One region of the Mangrovibacillus sp. Mu-81 genome, then DNA from elsewhere that is predicted to be linked to it. Evidence: riboswitches for the same ligand, from Rfam matches in the RefSeq annotation. Region 1 holds a riboswitch; each other region holds the start of a gene.
What was found. A riboswitch is a leader RNA that binds a small molecule or an ion and turns the genes downstream of it on or off. The one in region 1 is predicted to bind S-adenosylmethionine.
Positions count from the first base shown of each region.

Region 2: another riboswitch for S-adenosylmethionine. It lies ahead of metK (methionine adenosyltransferase); the one in region 1 lies ahead of V6B33_RS04665 (methionine ABC transporter ATP-binding protein).
Region 3: another riboswitch for S-adenosylmethionine. It lies ahead of V6B33_RS05155 (methionine ABC transporter ATP-binding protein); the one in region 1 lies ahead of V6B33_RS04665 (methionine ABC transporter ATP-binding protein).
Region 4: another riboswitch for S-adenosylmethionine. It lies ahead of V6B33_RS00445 (homoserine dehydrogenase); the one in region 1 lies ahead of V6B33_RS04665 (methionine ABC transporter ATP-binding protein).

Region 1 is NZ_JBAJHU010000002.1:186,395-190,609, reverse strand. Features, by position in the region: gene uvrA (excinuclease ABC subunit UvrA) at 1-1,979, shown strand, start outside; SAM riboswitch class I at 2,197-2,302, shown strand; gene V6B33_RS04665 (methionine ABC transporter ATP-binding protein) at 2,421-3,446, shown strand; gene V6B33_RS04660 (methionine ABC transporter permease) at 3,436-4,098, shown strand; gene V6B33_RS04655 (MetQ/NlpA family ABC transporter substrate-binding protein) at 4,110-4,215, shown strand, end outside.
Region 2 is NZ_JBAJHU010000014.1:35,283-39,497, reverse strand. Features, by position in the region: gene pckA (phosphoenolpyruvate carboxykinase (ATP)) at 66-1,655, opposite strand; SAM riboswitch class I at 2,014-2,157, shown strand; gene metK (methionine adenosyltransferase) at 2,388-3,587, shown strand; gene V6B33_RS19575 (gamma carbonic anhydrase) at 3,850-4,215, opposite strand, start outside.
Region 3 is NZ_JBAJHU010000002.1:296,658-300,872, forward strand. Features, by position in the region: gene V6B33_RS05145 (MetQ/NlpA family ABC transporter substrate-binding protein) at 98-913, opposite strand; gene V6B33_RS05150 (methionine ABC transporter permease) at 935-1,600, opposite strand; gene V6B33_RS05155 (methionine ABC transporter ATP-binding protein) at 1,590-2,603, opposite strand; SAM riboswitch class I at 2,708-2,813, opposite strand; gene V6B33_RS05160 (DUF2922 domain-containing protein) at 3,759-3,977, opposite strand; gene V6B33_RS05165 (DUF1659 domain-containing protein) at 4,016-4,215, opposite strand, start outside.
Region 4 is NZ_JBAJHU010000001.1:85,005-89,219, forward strand. Features, by position in the region: gene V6B33_RS00430 (ABC transporter ATP-binding protein) at 1-174, shown strand, start outside; gene V6B33_RS00435 (sensor histidine kinase) at 235-1,332, shown strand; gene V6B33_RS00440 (response regulator transcription factor) at 1,310-1,993, shown strand; SAM riboswitch class I at 2,249-2,359, shown strand; gene V6B33_RS00445 (homoserine dehydrogenase) at 2,511-3,764, shown strand; gene V6B33_RS00450 (aspartate kinase) at 3,810-4,215, shown strand, end outside.

The DNA.
Region 1 (4,215 bases):
GTTCCCTTAATGAGCACGCGATCGCCCCATGGGAGCCGACCAGTTCACAATACTACCCGTCCCTGCTGAAAGCGGTCTGTAACCACTACAGCATCCCGATGGACGTACCGGTCAAGGATATTCCGAAAGATAAGATGGATAAAATCCTAAAAGGCTCCGGCAAAGATGAGATCTATTTCCGTTACGAAAACGACTTCGGTCAGGTGCGTGAAAATTATCTTCGTTTTGAAGGGGTCATGAGAAATATAGAGCGCCGATACCGCGAAACAAGCTCTGACTATATCCGGGAGCAGATGGAGAAGTATATGGCACAGCAGGACTGTCCAACTTGTAACGGCCACCGCCTGAAGGAAGAAAGTCTGGCGGTGAAGGTGGATTCCCTTCACGTCGGGGAGGTGACTGCATTCTCGATTGAGGAAGCAGACAATTTCTTTGCTCAGCTTGAACTTTCCGAAAAAGATATGAAAATTGCAAGGCTGATTCTGAGGGAAATCCGCGAACGTCTCGGTTTCCTTGTGAACGTAGGCCTTGATTATCTGACGTTAAGCCGTGCCGCCGGAACCCTTTCAGGAGGGGAAGCACAGCGTATCCGTCTGGCAACCCAGATCGGGTCTCGCCTGACGGGGGTCCTGTATATTCTCGATGAGCCATCCATCGGGCTGCATCAGCGGGACAATGACCGCTTGATCGATACACTCAAAAATATGCGTGATATCGGCAACACATTGATTGTCGTCGAACATGACGAGGATACGATGCTTGCTGCCGATTATCTGATTGATATCGGTCCTGGTGCAGGAGTGCACGGTGGCGAAGTCATCTCTGCAGGAACACCTGAAGAAGTCATGGGTGACAATAAATCCTTAACAGGTCAATATTTATCCGGAAAGAGATTCATCCCTCTCCCTCAGGAAAGACGGAAGCCGGATGGAAGATATCTTGAAATTGTCGGCGCAAAGGAAAATAACTTGAACAACGTGAAGGCGAAGTTTCCTCTCGGCGTCTTTACGGCGGTCACAGGCGTTTCCGGTTCCGGGAAAAGTACACTGATCAATGAGATTCTTCACAAATCCCTGGCGCAGAAGCTTCATAATGCCAAAACCAAACCAGGTGAGCACAAAGAAGTGAAAGGGATCGACCATCTCGACAAAGTCATCGATATCGATCAGTCGCCGATCGGACGCACCCCGAGATCGAATCCTGCCACCTATACAGGTGTATTCGATGATATCCGTGATGTCTTCGCGACAACCAATGAAGCCAAAGTGCGCGGATATAAAAAAGGACGCTTCAGCTTCAATGTAAAAGGCGGAAGATGCGAAGCCTGCCGCGGTGACGGGATCATCAAGATCGAAATGCACTTTCTTCCGGATGTGTATGTCCCATGTGAAGTTTGCCATGGTAAACGATACAACCGTGAAACGCTTGAAGTTAAATACAAGGACAGGAATATTGCAGACGTCCTCGAAATGACAGTCGAAGATGCGGTGAAGTTCTTCGAAAACATCCCGAAAATCAAACGCAAGCTGCAAACGATCTTTGATGTCGGGCTGGGATATATCACACTTGGCCAGCCGGCGACGACCCTTTCCGGAGGGGAAGCACAGCGTGTCAAGCTGGCATCCGAGCTGCATCGCCGTTCAACGGGCCGTTCACTCTATATCCTGGATGAGCCGACAACCGGTCTTCATGTCGATGACATCGCAAGACTCCTTGTCGTCCTTCAGCGCCTGGTTGAAAACGGGGATACGGTGCTTGTCATCGAACACAATCTGGACGTCATCAAAGCGGCTGACTATATTGTCGACCTTGGTCCTGAAGGAGGAGACAAGGGCGGTACCATCATCGCCAGCGGAACCCCTGAAAAAGTGGCAGAAGCCAAAGGATCTTACACAGGTAAGTACCTGAAGCCGATCCTTGAACGTGACCGCGACCGGATGAAAAAGAAGATCCGTGAGAAGGAAGAAGTAACGAGTTAATAAATAATCAATGTAGAGCTGGAGAATTCCCTCCTGCTCTTTTTTTGCTTTTATTAAGAATTCACCAACTACCCGCATAGCGAAGTCTTGCACGGAAATCAACAGCGGAATGAAAAGTCAACAATCTTCAAATTCATGATTGACAATTCAACCAGAATCTTTTACCATTACCATAATACTTAATTACAGCACTATTTTAATTTAATAAAGCGATATCTTCTTATCCAGAGAGGTGGAGGGACTGGCCCTGCGATACCTCGGCAACGGGTTCTTTATGAATACCGTGCCAATTCCATCAAGTCACGTGACTTGAAAGATGAGAAGAGCGGGACATATACATATTTGTGCCTCTCTTCTTATGAAGGGGGGCACTTTTTATTTTCATCCATGTCCTTACCTGCCGGCATCAAGAAGATTCATAGAGAGAGGAGCAACACCTGTATGATCAGAGTTCAGAATGTTACGAAAGTATTTGAAACGAAGGATGGACCGTTCACTGCGTTGAAGGATGTATCCTTCCAGGTGGAAAAGGGAGAAATATATGGGGTCATCGGATTCAGCGGCGCCGGGAAAAGCACACTCGTCCGCTGCCTCAATCATTTGGAAAAGCCGACCTCCGGAGATGTTTTGATCGAAGACCGCAGCCTAAAAGAGCAGTCGGCGGCCGATCTCAGGAAAGAACGCCACCGGATCGGGATGATCTTTCAGCATTTTAATCTGTTTCAGTCCCGGACCGTTTCGGGGAATATCGCCTATCCTCTGAAACTGGCAAAATGGCCGAAGGAAAAAATCAATCAGAGAGTACAAGAATTATTGGCATTTGTCGGGCTTGAAGACAAAGCGAAGCACTATCCTGATGAACTGTCTGGCGGACAGAAGCAAAGGGTGGGTATTGCAAGGGCATTGGCAACATCCCCTTCAATCCTGCTTTGTGACGAGGCGACATCAGCCCTCGATCCGCAAACGACGGAATCGATCCTGAACCTGCTGAAACGTATCAACAAAGAGTACGGCATCACGATTGTGATGATCACCCATGAAATGCAGGTGATCCGCGAAATCTGTGACAAAGTGGCGGTGATGGAGAATGGGGAAATCGTCGAGGAAGGAAGCGTCTTCGATATCTTTTCCAATCCTCAGACCCCAACGACGAGAAATTTCGTGAAGAGCGTCATGAACGATCAGCTGCCGGCGTCGGTACTCGATAAATTGAATGACAGTAAACAAGGGCGCATTTGCCGCTTGATTTTCAAAGGAGATTCTACCGGCGTACCGATTTTATCCGAAACGGCAAAAGCTTTCAGTGCCCACATCAATGTATTATTCGGGCAGATCACAGAGCTTCAAGGGAAGCCGTTTGGGAATCTCATCGTACAGATCATTGGAAGTGAGAAGGAAACGGAAGAGATTTTACAGTATTGGCAGAAGCGGCTATTCGTGAGTGAGGTGGAGAAACGTGCAAGTTAATTGGGAGTTATTTTGGCCGAGAATCATTGAAGCTACGTGGGATACAGTGGCGATGGTCTCGTTCTCATTGTTATTTGCCACATTGATCGGGCTTCCGCTCGGCATCATCGTCGTCGTCACCAGGAAGGGTCATTTACTTGAGAATAAAGCGATTTTCTCCGTGCTGAGCAGCATCATCAACGTGTTCCGTTCGGTTCCGTTCATCATCTTGATGGTGGCGATCATCCCATTTACAAGATTGGTAGTGGGAACCTCGATCGGAACGGCTGCGGCGGTTGTCCCCCTTGTCGTGTTTGCGGCACCGTATATTGCCAGACTAGTAGAGAGCTCGCTCCTAGAAGTGGAGCCGGGCGTGATAGAAGCAGCGGAATCCATGGGTGCAGGTCCTTGGCAGATCATCTTCGGGATCCTCATTCCGGAAGCCCTGAGTACACTGGTCCTCAATATCACGATTGCGACCATCGGGCTGGTCGGGGCGTCGGCCATGGCCGGGGCAGTCGGCGGCGGAGGACTCGGCGACCTCGCCATCGCATATGGCTATCAGAGATTTGAAACATCCGTCATGATCGTGACCGTCATTATACTAATCGTGATGGTCCAAGGTCTTCAGACCGCGGGAAATACATTATCGAAAGTCATCAGAAGAAGATAGGAGAGAATATCATGAAAAAATCAATCAGTTTAGCCAGTATCGCCATATTATTATTCACCCTCGTTTTGAGCGGATGCTCGGGAGACAGTGCCTCCGGTTCAGCAGATAAAAAAGTGG
Region 2 (4,215 bases), on a different contig from region 1:
AACAAAAAAACCGACCAGCCAGACACTTGGAAAGTGTTTGACTGATCAGTTGCGGTTGATCATCGTTATTTTACTGCCGGTCCGCCTTTGGCTTCGATTTCAGCTGGTACGTTTGTGAACTTCTTGAAGTTGTTGTTGAATTGGCGTGCAAGTTCGGCTGCCTTTACTTTGTACGCTTTTTCATTTGACCATGTTCTGATCGGAAGGAGGACTTCATCAGGTACTCCCGGTACATGGACTGGAATGTTCAGGCCGAAGATTTCGTCTGTTTCGGTTTCAACGTTTGTCAGTTCGCCTTCAAGTGCTGCCTGCACCATCGCGCGTGTGTAGGAGAGCTTCATGCGGCTGCCTGCACCATATTCTCCACCAGTCCAGCCGGTGTTGACGAGATACACTTCAGCATTGTGCTCATCGATTTTCTTTCCGAGCATTTCTGCGTAACGGGTCGCAGCAAGCGGAAGAAACGGAGAACCGAAGCATGTTGAGAAAGTTGCCTGCGGCGAAGTGATGCCGCGCTCGGTTCCTGCCAGTTTGGATGTATAGCCGCTAAGGAAGTGATACATTGCCTGCTCTTTCGTCAGCTTGCTGATCGGAGGCAATACCCCGAATGCATCCGCAGTCAGGAATACGATTGTATTTGGGTGTCCTGCGATGCTTGGCTCCACTATGTTATCCATTGCCTGCAGCGGGTAGGCAGCACGTGTATTTTCAGTCAATGTGTTATCCTCATAATCAGGAATGCGCGAGTCTTCATCGAGCACTACGTTTTCCAACACGGATCCGAAGCGGATGGCGTCATAGATTTGAGGTTCTTTCTCACGTGTCAGACCAATGCATTTCGCGTAGCATCCGCCTTCGATATTGAATACGCCGTTCGGGGACCAGCCGTGTTCGTCATCCCCGATCAGACGGCGGTTGGGGTCGGCTGATAAAGTCGTTTTCCCGGTACCGGAAAGGCCGAAGAATAACGCTACATCACCTTCACGCCCTACGTTTGCAGAACAGTGCATGGAAAGGATGTCGGATTCAGGAAGCATGTAATTCATGACAGAGAAAATGGATTTCTTCATTTCTCCTGCATATTCAGTCCCGCCAATCAGTACGACCCGCTTCTCGAATGAAACGATGATGAAAGTTTCAGAGTTGGTGCCGTCTACAGCTGGGTCTGCCTTAAAGTTAGGTGCTGAAACGATTGTGAACTCAGATTTATGTGAATTTAGCTCTTCCGCAGCCGGTCGGATGAACAGTTGATGGGCAAAGAGATTATGCCATGCAAATTCATTGATGACCTGGATTGGAAGTCTATGTTTTGGATCTGCACCGGCAAATCCGTTAAATACGAATACTTCTTCTTTTTCTTTTAAGTATTCAAGAACTTTATGATATAATTTATCGAATGATTCAGCGGAGATCGGCTGATTTACAGATCCCCAATCGATTTTATCTTTGGTTGAAGGCTCCTCGACAATGAACTTATCTTTAGGAGAGCGCCCTGTATATTTACCGGTTTCAGCTCTGACCGCACCTGAAGAAGTTAAAGCGCCTTCATTTCTATGAAGAACTTTTTCCACTAATTGTGAAACAGATAGTTGATTTTTGATGTTTTGACCGTTAAGTAATTCTGTTAACTCATTAGACATGCTCACTGAATTCATTAGAACCCTTCCTTTATATAAATTTAAATACCCCTTTATTGTTTCTTTTCAAAAATAGTATAACACAATCAATTTATTAGTCTATACTATTTAGATGTTTTTTATTATGTGACTTAAATTTGTAACAATTTTCTTAAAAAATATAACGGATTTCATCCTATCTAAGCAGTTTATGCTTATCCATGAAAATTTCTTCATACATTTACCCACGTTTCTTCCTTTCTTCTTATATAAATGTCACTCATGATCTGGTTCAATGGATTAAGAGATTATAGGGATGCCTGCTGTTAATCTTTTCTTATAAAAAAGTGTTTGACACCCTGTATTGTTAACGTTATTATTGTACCTTGAACGGATACTCTTATCCTGAGCTGGTGGAGGGAGCAGACCCTATGAAACCCAGCAACCTGCTAAATAGATTCTTGATCTTTCCGAATGGGGAAGGTCCCATGAAGCGAAGGTGCTAAACTGAGGCAAGGTGGATAACCTTGAACGATAAGAGAGAAAAGGCGCGGCTATGATGTGAAACCTTTCCTCTTTATGCTTTTCGAGAGGAAGGGTTTTTTCTGTTTTATAGTGGAGCACAAGTGATTAAATGTCATGTTTTTATATCATGGCGTTTTCCTTATAAAAAAACCATGTTTACTTCATACTACTTAGGGAAATGAGTACCGTATCTGTTTGAATGTTTTGTCGGTGAAGACCGGCAAATATGCTTAAGGAGGAACCTTAATGTCAACGAAACGTCGTCTGTTTACATCTGAGTCCGTAACGGAAGGACATCCAGATAAAATTTGTGATCAAATTTCCGATTCCATTCTTGATGCTATTCTCACGAATGATCCGAATGCCCGTGTAGCATGTGAAACATCTGTCACGACAGGTCTTGTACTTGTTGCAGGTGAAATCACTACAAATACGTATGTCGATATCCCAAAAATCGTTCGGGAAACAATCCGCGGAATCGGATATACCCGTGCGAAATATGGTTTCGATGCAGAAACATGTGCCGTACTTACATCGATCGATGAGCAGTCTGCTGATATCGCACTAGGTGTAGATCAAGCGCTTGAAGCACGCGAAGGACAAATGTCTGATGCTGAAATCGACGCAATCGGCGCCGGTGATCAGGGCCTGATGTTCGGATTTGCCTGCAATGAAACGAAAGAGCTTATGCCTCTTCCGATTTCACTGGCACACAAACTTTCACGCCAGCTGACCGAAGTACGTAAAGAAGAAGTTCTTCCTTACCTTCGTCCGGACGGTAAAACGCAGGTAACGGTTGAATATGATGAGAACGATAAGCCAGTCCGCATCGATACAATCGTTATCTCAACTCAACACCATCCGGAAGTTTCACTGGAGCAAATCCAGCGTAACCTGAAAGAATATGTCATCGAGCCGGTTGTTCCAAAAGAACTGATTGATGAAAAAACAAAGTACTTCATCAACCCGACTGGCCGTTTCGTTATTGGCGGACCTCAAGGGGATGCAGGACTTACTGGCCGTAAAATCATTGTTGACACGTACGGCGGTTATGCACGCCACGGCGGCGGTGCTTTCTCTGGTAAGGATGCAACGAAAGTTGACCGTTCAGCAGCTTATGCTGCTCGTTATGTAGCGAAAAATATCGTAGCAGCCGGACTCGCTGAAAAATGTGAAGTTCAATTGGCATATGCGATCGGTGTAGCACAACCGGTATCGATCTCAGTGGATACATTCGGAACAGGCAAAGTTTCTGAAGATGTATTGGTTGATGTCGTAAGCAGCAACTTTGACTTGCGCCCTGCAGGAATCATCAGAATGCTCGACCTTCGCCGTCCGATTTACAAGCAGACAGCTGCTTACGGACACTTTGGCCGCAACGATCTTGATCTTCCATGGGAGCGTACAAACAAAGCTGATGTATTGAAGGCTGAGGCTCTAAAGTAATAACAGGTATGAGAAAAACCAACACTTGAAATGGGTGTTGGTTTTTTTGAATTGATAAGAAAGAGTAAATTTAACTCGAGAATTGTCCAGCTCCAGGGCTTAGAGGCACATGTCATAAGCCAAACCGTCCGCGCCTTCCTGGCCGGTCCGTCTTATGCCACACGCCTCTGAGCAAAGCCCTTCCGCTTTTCTAATTAACGGAGTCATCCCGTAATTTAACACGAGTAATCAGCAGGTGGTTTGGGTATCACAAGTATAAGACTTAAAAGGGTTTGATGCTTTTATAATATTGACCTTTCTCGGCGTATTCCCTGGAAATCCGCTTCATTTCACTGATGTCATGATCGTTCAATTCACGCACCACTTTTGCCGGACGTCCAAAGGCAAGAGTATTTGGCGGGATGACCTTTCCTTGAGGAACCAGGCTGCCGGCACCGATGAAGGCACCTTCGCCGATTTCGGCATTATCGAGGATGATCGATCCCATCCCGATCAAGGCCTTTTTTCTGATTTTACAACTATGTAGAATGACTCCGTGGCCGACTGTTACTTCGTCTTCGAGGATCAGCGGATTATTGGGACTCTGGTGAAGAATGGAGTTGTCCTGAACATTTACTCTTCGTCCGAT
Region 3 (4,215 bases), 110 kb from region 1:
TCTTGCACTTCAATCAACTGCTGGAACAAGCAAAAAAATAAAAAAGAAGGACAGGCAAATGGATGCCCGTCCCTCACTATTAGGCTGTTAACTAACTCTATTCCATCCACTCCGGCTTCCCGAATCCTTTGAATTCTTCATCAATAGTCTTCTCAAACTCATCGGCTTCAACCACCGCCTTGATGTCTTTCGCGATCTGTGAGTCGACGTCTTTCGTGTTCATGACAACTCGGTTGCGGTATTGGTCCGGCATATTCTCAAGCTGCAATGCATCCAGTAAGTCCATTTTCGCCGCAAGTGCGTAGTTGCCCGGTACTGCTGATAAGTCGACACTTTCGACCGCTCTTGGAAGCTGAGCCGCTTCGATCGGCTTGAATTGAAGGTTCTTCACGTTTTTATCGATGTCCTTTTCAGAAACCGTCAATGGGTCGGTCCCCTCTTTCAACGTGATCAGCTCTGCGTCCTCTAAGATTTGGAATGCACGTGCTGCGTTGGTCGGGTCGTTCGGGATAGAGATGGCGCTGCCTTCTTTGATGGTATCCAGAGAATCGAATTTATTCGAGTAGATCCCCATCGGTGCTGTCGGGACGACGATGACTTCCGAAAGCTCCATGCCGTGCTGTTCTGCGAATGTTTCCATGTAGATTTTATGCTGGAACAGATTCGCATCAAGATCACCCTGTGCCAATGCATTGTTAGGCTGGATATAGTCACTGAATTCCTTCACCTCTACCGTGTAGCCTTTCTCTTCCAGCCCCGGTTTGATCGCTTTTGTAACCATATCACTGTAAGGACCGGATGTCGCCCCGATGGTTATCTCTTTCTTTTCCCCCGAGCTTGCCTCTTCGCCTCCGCAGGCTGCAAGTAAGCTGACGATTAATACTGCTGCTAAAAATAAAATCCACTTTTTCATGAAATCTTCCCCCTAAATTGATTATCTTTTATCTACTAATCTTGCAAAAATATCCCCTGTGTACTGGATGAGCTGCACCAGGCAGATCAACACGACGACCGTGGTAATCATCACTGTATTGTCGTAGCGGTAGTAGCCGAAACGGATGGCGAGATCGCCGACTCCGCCTCCCCCTACGATTCCTGCCATGGCGGAATAAGCAACAAGGCTGATCGTTGTAATCGTGATCGCCTGTATGACTGCCGGTTTCGCTTCCGGAAGCAGGACGTCCTTGATGATCATCCATGGACTCGCCCCGACCGACACCGATGCTTCGATAACACCTTTATCGATCTCACGCAGTGCTGTTTCAACCATTCTTGCAAAAAACGGGATCCCCGCAACTGACAATGAAACGGATGCGGCTGTCGGTCCAATTGTCGTGCCCGTCAATAGTTTCGTAAGCGGCAGCAGTGCAACCAATAAAATGATGAATGGAACCGAACGGACCATGTTCACCACAAAACCGACGATCTTCTTAACGAACCCATTCTGTAAAAAAAGCCCCTTGTCTGTCACGAAAAGCAGAACACCGAGCGGCATCCCGAGTAAAATTGCGATAGCCAGTGAAATGCCGACCATATAGACGGTTTCGAGGAATGCTTTATTCAACTCTGGTAAAATCGTAATCAATGATTCAGGCAGCACGGTCCAGCACCTCCAGGCTTTGTGTTTTGGCGGTTATGTAGCGGATCGCCGCCTGTATTTCAGCTTCATCGCCGATCAGCTCCATGATAAAAATCCCAAGCGGGGTTTCCTGGATGTATTCTATTTTCCCATGCAGGATATTGCCGCGTACTTTGTATTTCTGGAATACTTCCGATACCACACTTTCTTCAGCGATCGAGCCCTTGAACTGGATCTTGATCAATTTCCCTGTCCGACTGTTCAATAAGTGCGGCGGCAATTCAAACTGCAGGATGTTTTCGATGAACTGCTTTGTCAGCGGCTGTACCGGGTTGGCAAAGAGGTCGTATACCGCCCCTTCTTCAACGATTCTGCCATCCTGCATGACAGCCATCCTGTCGCAGATTTCTTTCACCACTTCCATTTCGTGCGTGATGAGGACGATCGTCAATCCAAGCTGTTTGTTGATGTCTTTCAATAGTTTAAGGATCGATTTCGTCGTGCTCGGGTCCAGTGCGGAAGTCGCTTCATCGCACAGCAGCACGGATGGCTTGTTCGCAAGCGCCCTCGCAATTCCGACGCGCTGCTTTTGCCCGCCGCTCAGCTGGGCGGGATAGGCCTGGGCTTTATCGCTTAACCCGACCATTTCTAAAAGTTCGTTCACCCTCGGCCCGATTTCTGCCTTTGGGACCTTGGCAGCTTTTAATGCGAACGCAAGATTCTCATACACCGTTTTCGCTTTGATGAGGTGGAAGTGCTGAAAAATCATGGAGATCTTCTGTCGTGCAAGACGGAGATCCCTGGAAGAAAGCTTCGTCAAATCCTGTCCGTCGATGATGATTTCACCCGATGTCGGTTTTTCCAGCAGGTTCAGACAACGGATGAGAGAACTTTTCCCTGCACCGCTGTAGCCGACGATGCCGAAGACTTCCCCTTTTTGTATGGTGACAGAAACGTTATCCACACCGAGTATCGTCTGCTTTTTTGTCTTGTATTCTTTTACAAGGTTTTTGATTTCAATCACATTGACCACCCCTTTTATTTCTACCTATTAAACCAAGCTGCAGTACTTTTAAAAATAAAAAATGCCCCTTTCAATTACTGAAAGAAGCATCGCTCATGTATCTCGACTTATCTCTCAGAATGAAATTCATTCTGCAGGAATTGGCACCGTTCCACATTGGAGGTTGCCGGACGTCATAGGGCCTGATCCCTCGGTCACTCTTGATAATTGAAAGTATTTAATTTTCGAATTTTTTATCTTATAGGTGATATTATATGGTTTGATATGGAAAGTCAACAAGAGATTTTGGCGGATGCTTGTGTAAGCGGTTTCTTTGCTTTAGAGTCAGTGGAGAAGTTTTTTAAGGGTGGCGGCTGCATTTGAAGTATGTTCCTTGTAACATCTGCTGTTGAAAATAGGGTCTAGCTTTTTCAATCCAAAAAATTTAAACAAACGTATGATTAAGGTCTGGAAACCTTTTGCGACAAGGGGTTGGCGGGTTTAAACAAACGTTTGATTAAATTTGCATGGCCGTTCCCATGAGGGTCATTTGTTTGTCAAACAGCCGTCTGAACAAACTGAACAAATTTGAAGAGGCTGGGACAAAACAAAAAAACAACTACTAATTCGAACATTATCAGTGTTGACTCTAGATACCGCTAATGATTTCCGTGCAAGACTTCGCTTTCCGCGGGTGACCCGTGAGCCTCCTCATCGCATTCGCTCTTGCGGGTTAGAAAAGCGGAGGGGCTTTGCTCAGAGGCGTGTGGCATAAGGCGAATCGGCAACGAAGGTGTTCCTTGCCTTCTTGGACGAGTCGCCTTATGAAATGTGCCTCTAAGCCCAGGAGCTGGACAATTAGAAAAGCGGAGGCGGCTTGCTCAGAGGCGACAAGCATAAGACGAGCAAGCCGGAAAGGCGCTTTTTGCCTTGTTGGCTTGATTGACTTATGACCTCGAGCCTCTAGCCGCCGGAGCTGGACAGGTCTCACATTAGTCACTTTTCCCGCAGGAGTCCTCGTCTTGCACTCCAATCAACCGCTGGGACAGACTGAAAACAAATGAACTGTTGAATAAAACAATTAAAAAACCCGAACATACTTGAATCCTGGAATTCAAATCAGTTCGGGTTTTACATAGACTAAAACACTTTTGTCCCAGCCTCTTACTTCATCTATTATAAAACTTCATAATCCGTTACATTACGTTCAACCACGCGTGCTCCTTCTACGCTAACCAGTGTGCCGCTTGAGCTGCCGAATACGCCGGTTGCGATCAGGTTGTCCATTGCCGCTTTCACCTGGATGGTATCAATCGGGTCAATCGGGTCGTTGAGGCTGATTTTCGCCGATTTCCCTGTATCCGTTCTAAATTGAAGTTCAAGTACTTTTGCCATTATTAATAGTCCTCCTTCCCATTAAATTTCAACGATCATTACGCGTTGATATCGAAATTCTGGATCTTTTCCACGTTGAACAGGTTCTTCTCAGAAAGACCTGCGAGTGACTGAGCCGCACTGTTCATTTCATCCGCTGTAGCCGAACCCTTGATGTAACTGTAAGATTTGTACTTATACTTCGGATTTCCTTTCTCATCCATCCCATCGTTAAACGCAAATCTCAGCTTCGTTGCTT
Region 4 (4,215 bases), on a different contig from region 1:
GATGAGCCGACGGCGAGCCTCGATTCAGCGCGGGGGAAAAAGGTGGTCGAGATGATTGCGAAAGAGGTCAAATCAAGAAACAAGGCTGCACTGATGGTCACCCATGATGAACGGGTCCTCCATCTCTGTGACCGGGTATTATATATAGAAGATGGACGAATAATGGAGAAGTAACAGAAGGGGCTGTCAGTAACGGCAGCCCAGGTTCACATTGTATGGAAAGCAGGTGATGGCATGTCGATAAAGAAGAGGCTGCTCTTATCGAATATCGGAATGATTGTCATTCCCCTTGTCAGTCTTCTAATCGTGGAAATCGTGGTTGGATATGTGTTCTTTTATGTATTGAATGGGAAGAATCTGCAAACTTTCCTGACTCTCCGCTTCGGTGCGCTGGTGGTCATTTTAGTCTTGACGAACGGGTTGCTGACCTATTTTATGTCAAAGAGCATCATAGAACCGATCAAGAAGTTGTCGTTCGCAGCACGAAAGATCAGTGAAGGGGATCTTGATGTTAGTGTGGCGTCTGACAAGAAGGATGAATTGGGGCAATTATCGAATACATTTGAAGAGATGCGCCTGAAGCTGAAGGAAGCAGAGACGGTTCAAAGGCAATACGAGCTGAATCGTCAGGAGCTTATCGCGAGCATTTCCCATGACTTGAAAACACCGTTAACCTCGATCAAAGGGTATGTGAGCGGGATCGAAGATGGCATCGCCGGCACTCCAGACAAGCTGAACCGATACATGGCCAAGATCAAGAAGAATGCCCATGATATGGACGGACTCATCGATGAACTGTTCCTATATTCGAAGCTGGATATGGACCAATTGCCGTTTCAATTTGAAAAGGTCCACCTTGATGCGTATTTTGATGATTTCATCGACGAACTTTCCTTTACTCTTGAAAAGGAACACGGTGAAGCGCTGCTATCCTATGAAAGGTCAGGTTCTTATCTCGTTGAAGCTGACAGGGAAAAGCTGGACCGGGTCGTCAAGAATATCACGCAAAACAGTTTAAAGTATATGAATAAAGAACAGAAAGAAATTCAGGTCATCCTCACGGAGCTTGAGTATGATGTCAAGGTGGAGATTCAGGATAATGGGAGCGGGATACCGGAAACGGAACTGCCCCGTATCTTTGACAGCTTCTACAGGACGGACATCTCGAGAAACTCCGCCACAGGAGGAAGCGGGCTTGGCCTGTCCATTGCCAAAAAAATCATAGAAGGGCACGGCGGGAGCATTTGGGCAGAAAGTAAGCCGGGTATAGGAACAAGCATTTATTTTACATTGAAAAAGGTGAAGGATCATGCAAAACATACTGATCATTGAAGATGAGAAGGATATCGCGGAACTCGAAAGGGACTATCTCGATGTGAGCGGCTTTGCTTGTGACCTGGCATCGACAGGCGGAGAGGGGCTTGCCCTTGCTAGGATCAACACATATAGCCTCATTCTGCTTGATCTGATGCTGCCGGATACGGACGGATTCCAGCTATGCAAGGAGCTCAGGGAATTTCTCGACATCCCGATCTTAATGGTCACTGCAAGAAAAGAAGACATCGACAAAATCAGGGGCTTCGACCGCGGAGCCGATGACTACATCGTCAAACCCTTCACCCCCAGTGAACTCGTCGCACGGGTAAAAGCTCATATTGCCAGATACGAACGCTTGATCAACCGTGACATGAAAAAAGTGATCGAAATCCGGAACCTCGTCATCGATCCGGACTCCCGCAGAGTATTCGTCGACTCAGAAGAAAAAATCGTGACCGCCAAAGAATTCGACCTTCTGTATTTTCTGGCCACTAACCCAAACAGAGTCTTCAGCAAAGAACATCTGTTTGAACGGATTTGGGGGTATGACTCTTTAGGGGATTTGACGACGGTTACGGTGCATATCAGGAAGATCCGGGAGAAGATTGAGGAGGAACCTTCGTCGCCTGTGTTTATTGAAACAATTTGGGGTGTGGGGTATCGGTTTAGATCCTAATTGCATCGGGGAATTAAATAATGGCAGAAAGTTATCTTGGGTAGCTTTAGGCTGTGGATTGTTTTTCAAGTTACTGGTTACTGGTTCCACCGCATACGTTTAAATATCATAGTAAACCGATAGGTAATGATATTATCTGTGTCATTAGAAAGAATTTTTTAAAAATACTAAAAATAGTATTGACGAGGCAATGAATCCTCTTTATAATCCAATTCATACTCAAATAGCAAGTAATACCAAAACCAAACATTATAACTCTTATCAAGAGCGGCGGAGGGATAGGCCCGATGAAGCCCGGCAACCTGCAGGATCAGACTGTAAAGGTGCCAATTCCTACAGATTCCATACGGATCTGGAAGATAAGGGGAGGAGCATGATTATTTAGCCCTCTTCTTAATAGAAGAGGGCTTTTCTGTATACCCTCTTCTTTTCCGCTCTCACTTCCCTCAAGTGGATCTTCATGGAATGAATCAATTCTTAAGTATAAAGTGAAAATTCGATAATAGGAGGCTGAATCATGTCAACGATTAATGTGGCAATTCTGGGTTTCGGAACGGTAGGGCAAGGAGTCTGTGAAGCAATCGATACTCATCAGGACAGATTGAAGGAAGTACTGGGTAAAGAGGTGAAGGTAAGGGCGATTCTTATAAAAGATCCCGCAAAAGAGAGGGACATTGATCCATCCATCAACGTCACAACGGATTTCCAAGACATTCTGGATATCCCGGACCTGCACGTCATCTTTGAAGCGATCGTGGGGGAGGAGCCGAGCTTTACGTATTTAACCGAAGCCATTGAGAAGGGAGTTCATATCGTCACGGCCAATAAAGCGATGTTTGCCAAATATGGTCCCGGGCTATTGGAAAAAGCGGAAAGGAACGGGGTATCGGTTGGATTTGAAGCGACGACAGCCGGGGGAATACCGGTGATCGGCAGTATCAGGCAGCTTCTGAAGGTGAATGAAATCAGACAAATTCAAGGGATTTTAAATGGGACGTCCAACTTCATCTTATCTCAAATGAGAAATAGAGGCCTTGCCTTTGATACAGCCTTAAAGATTGCTCAGGAGAAGGGCTACGCTGAAGCCGATCCGACAAATGATATCGAAGGTCATGATGCGTTCTATAAATTGCTGATTTTAAGTCAAACAGCCTTTGGCAGACAGCCCGATTGGAAGAATATTCGACGTAAGGGGATATCCCACCTGACTGCAGAGTGGATCCAGGCAGCGGAATCTTTTCGATTGCGGTTCAAGCATGCAGGTTCTCTCTTGAGGGATTCAATTGACCGTATCAAAGGTGAAGTAGAGCCCATCCTGGTTCATGACACCCATCCTTTTTACGGTGTGGAGGATGTAGAAAATGCCATATCTCTAAAGGGTAGTCTTGTAGGGAGGATTACCCTGCTTGGTCCAGGAGCTGGAAAATTGCCTACAGGCAGCGCCATGGTAGAAGATTTTCTGTCGTTGATAGAGAGGAAGTACACGGCCTCTGCCGAAAGCATAGCGAGGACCGGGGAGGTTCAGGTTGAGAGCAGCCGCCAATGGGTTCTGAGAATCCGTGAAGAGGATGATTATCAAAACTGGATTTCATCGTTCACTTTAAAGGATCATATTCAGCTTGGCGATTACTTGTACGTATTTGTTGAAGGCAGGAAACATACACTGGAATCGCTTCTTCGGACGCATGATCATATTCAAGCTGTGTCTATTCTGGATGAAATTCCTTTGGAAAATGAAGCGAAGACTGGAGCTGCAATTTCCCAGAAGTAATCTTTAATAAATATGGTCTGATAGAAAGTAGGGGTATCATTGAGTATGATTGTTCAAAAGTTTGGTGGAACCTCTGTTGGTTCAACAGATCGAATCAAACGTATGGTCTTTCATGTCATGAAGGAAAGAGAAAAAGGCCATGATGTTGTCGCAGTAGTATCAGCAATGAATAAAACGACGGATACACTCGTAAGATTGGCAGGGGAACTCTCTGCAAAGCAAAGCAAGAGAGAAATGGATATGCTCTTAAGTACCGGCGAGCAGGTGACGATCTCCCTTTTGACCATGGCCCTGCAGCATACGGGGCTGGAAGCCGTATCCCTGACAGGCAGACAGGCGGGAATCCAAACGGACGGAGTATTTGGGAATGCCAAGATTACCTCGATCGATACCGATCGGATAAAATCGGAGTTATCAAAAGGACGAATCGTCGTGGCCGCCGGTTTTCAAG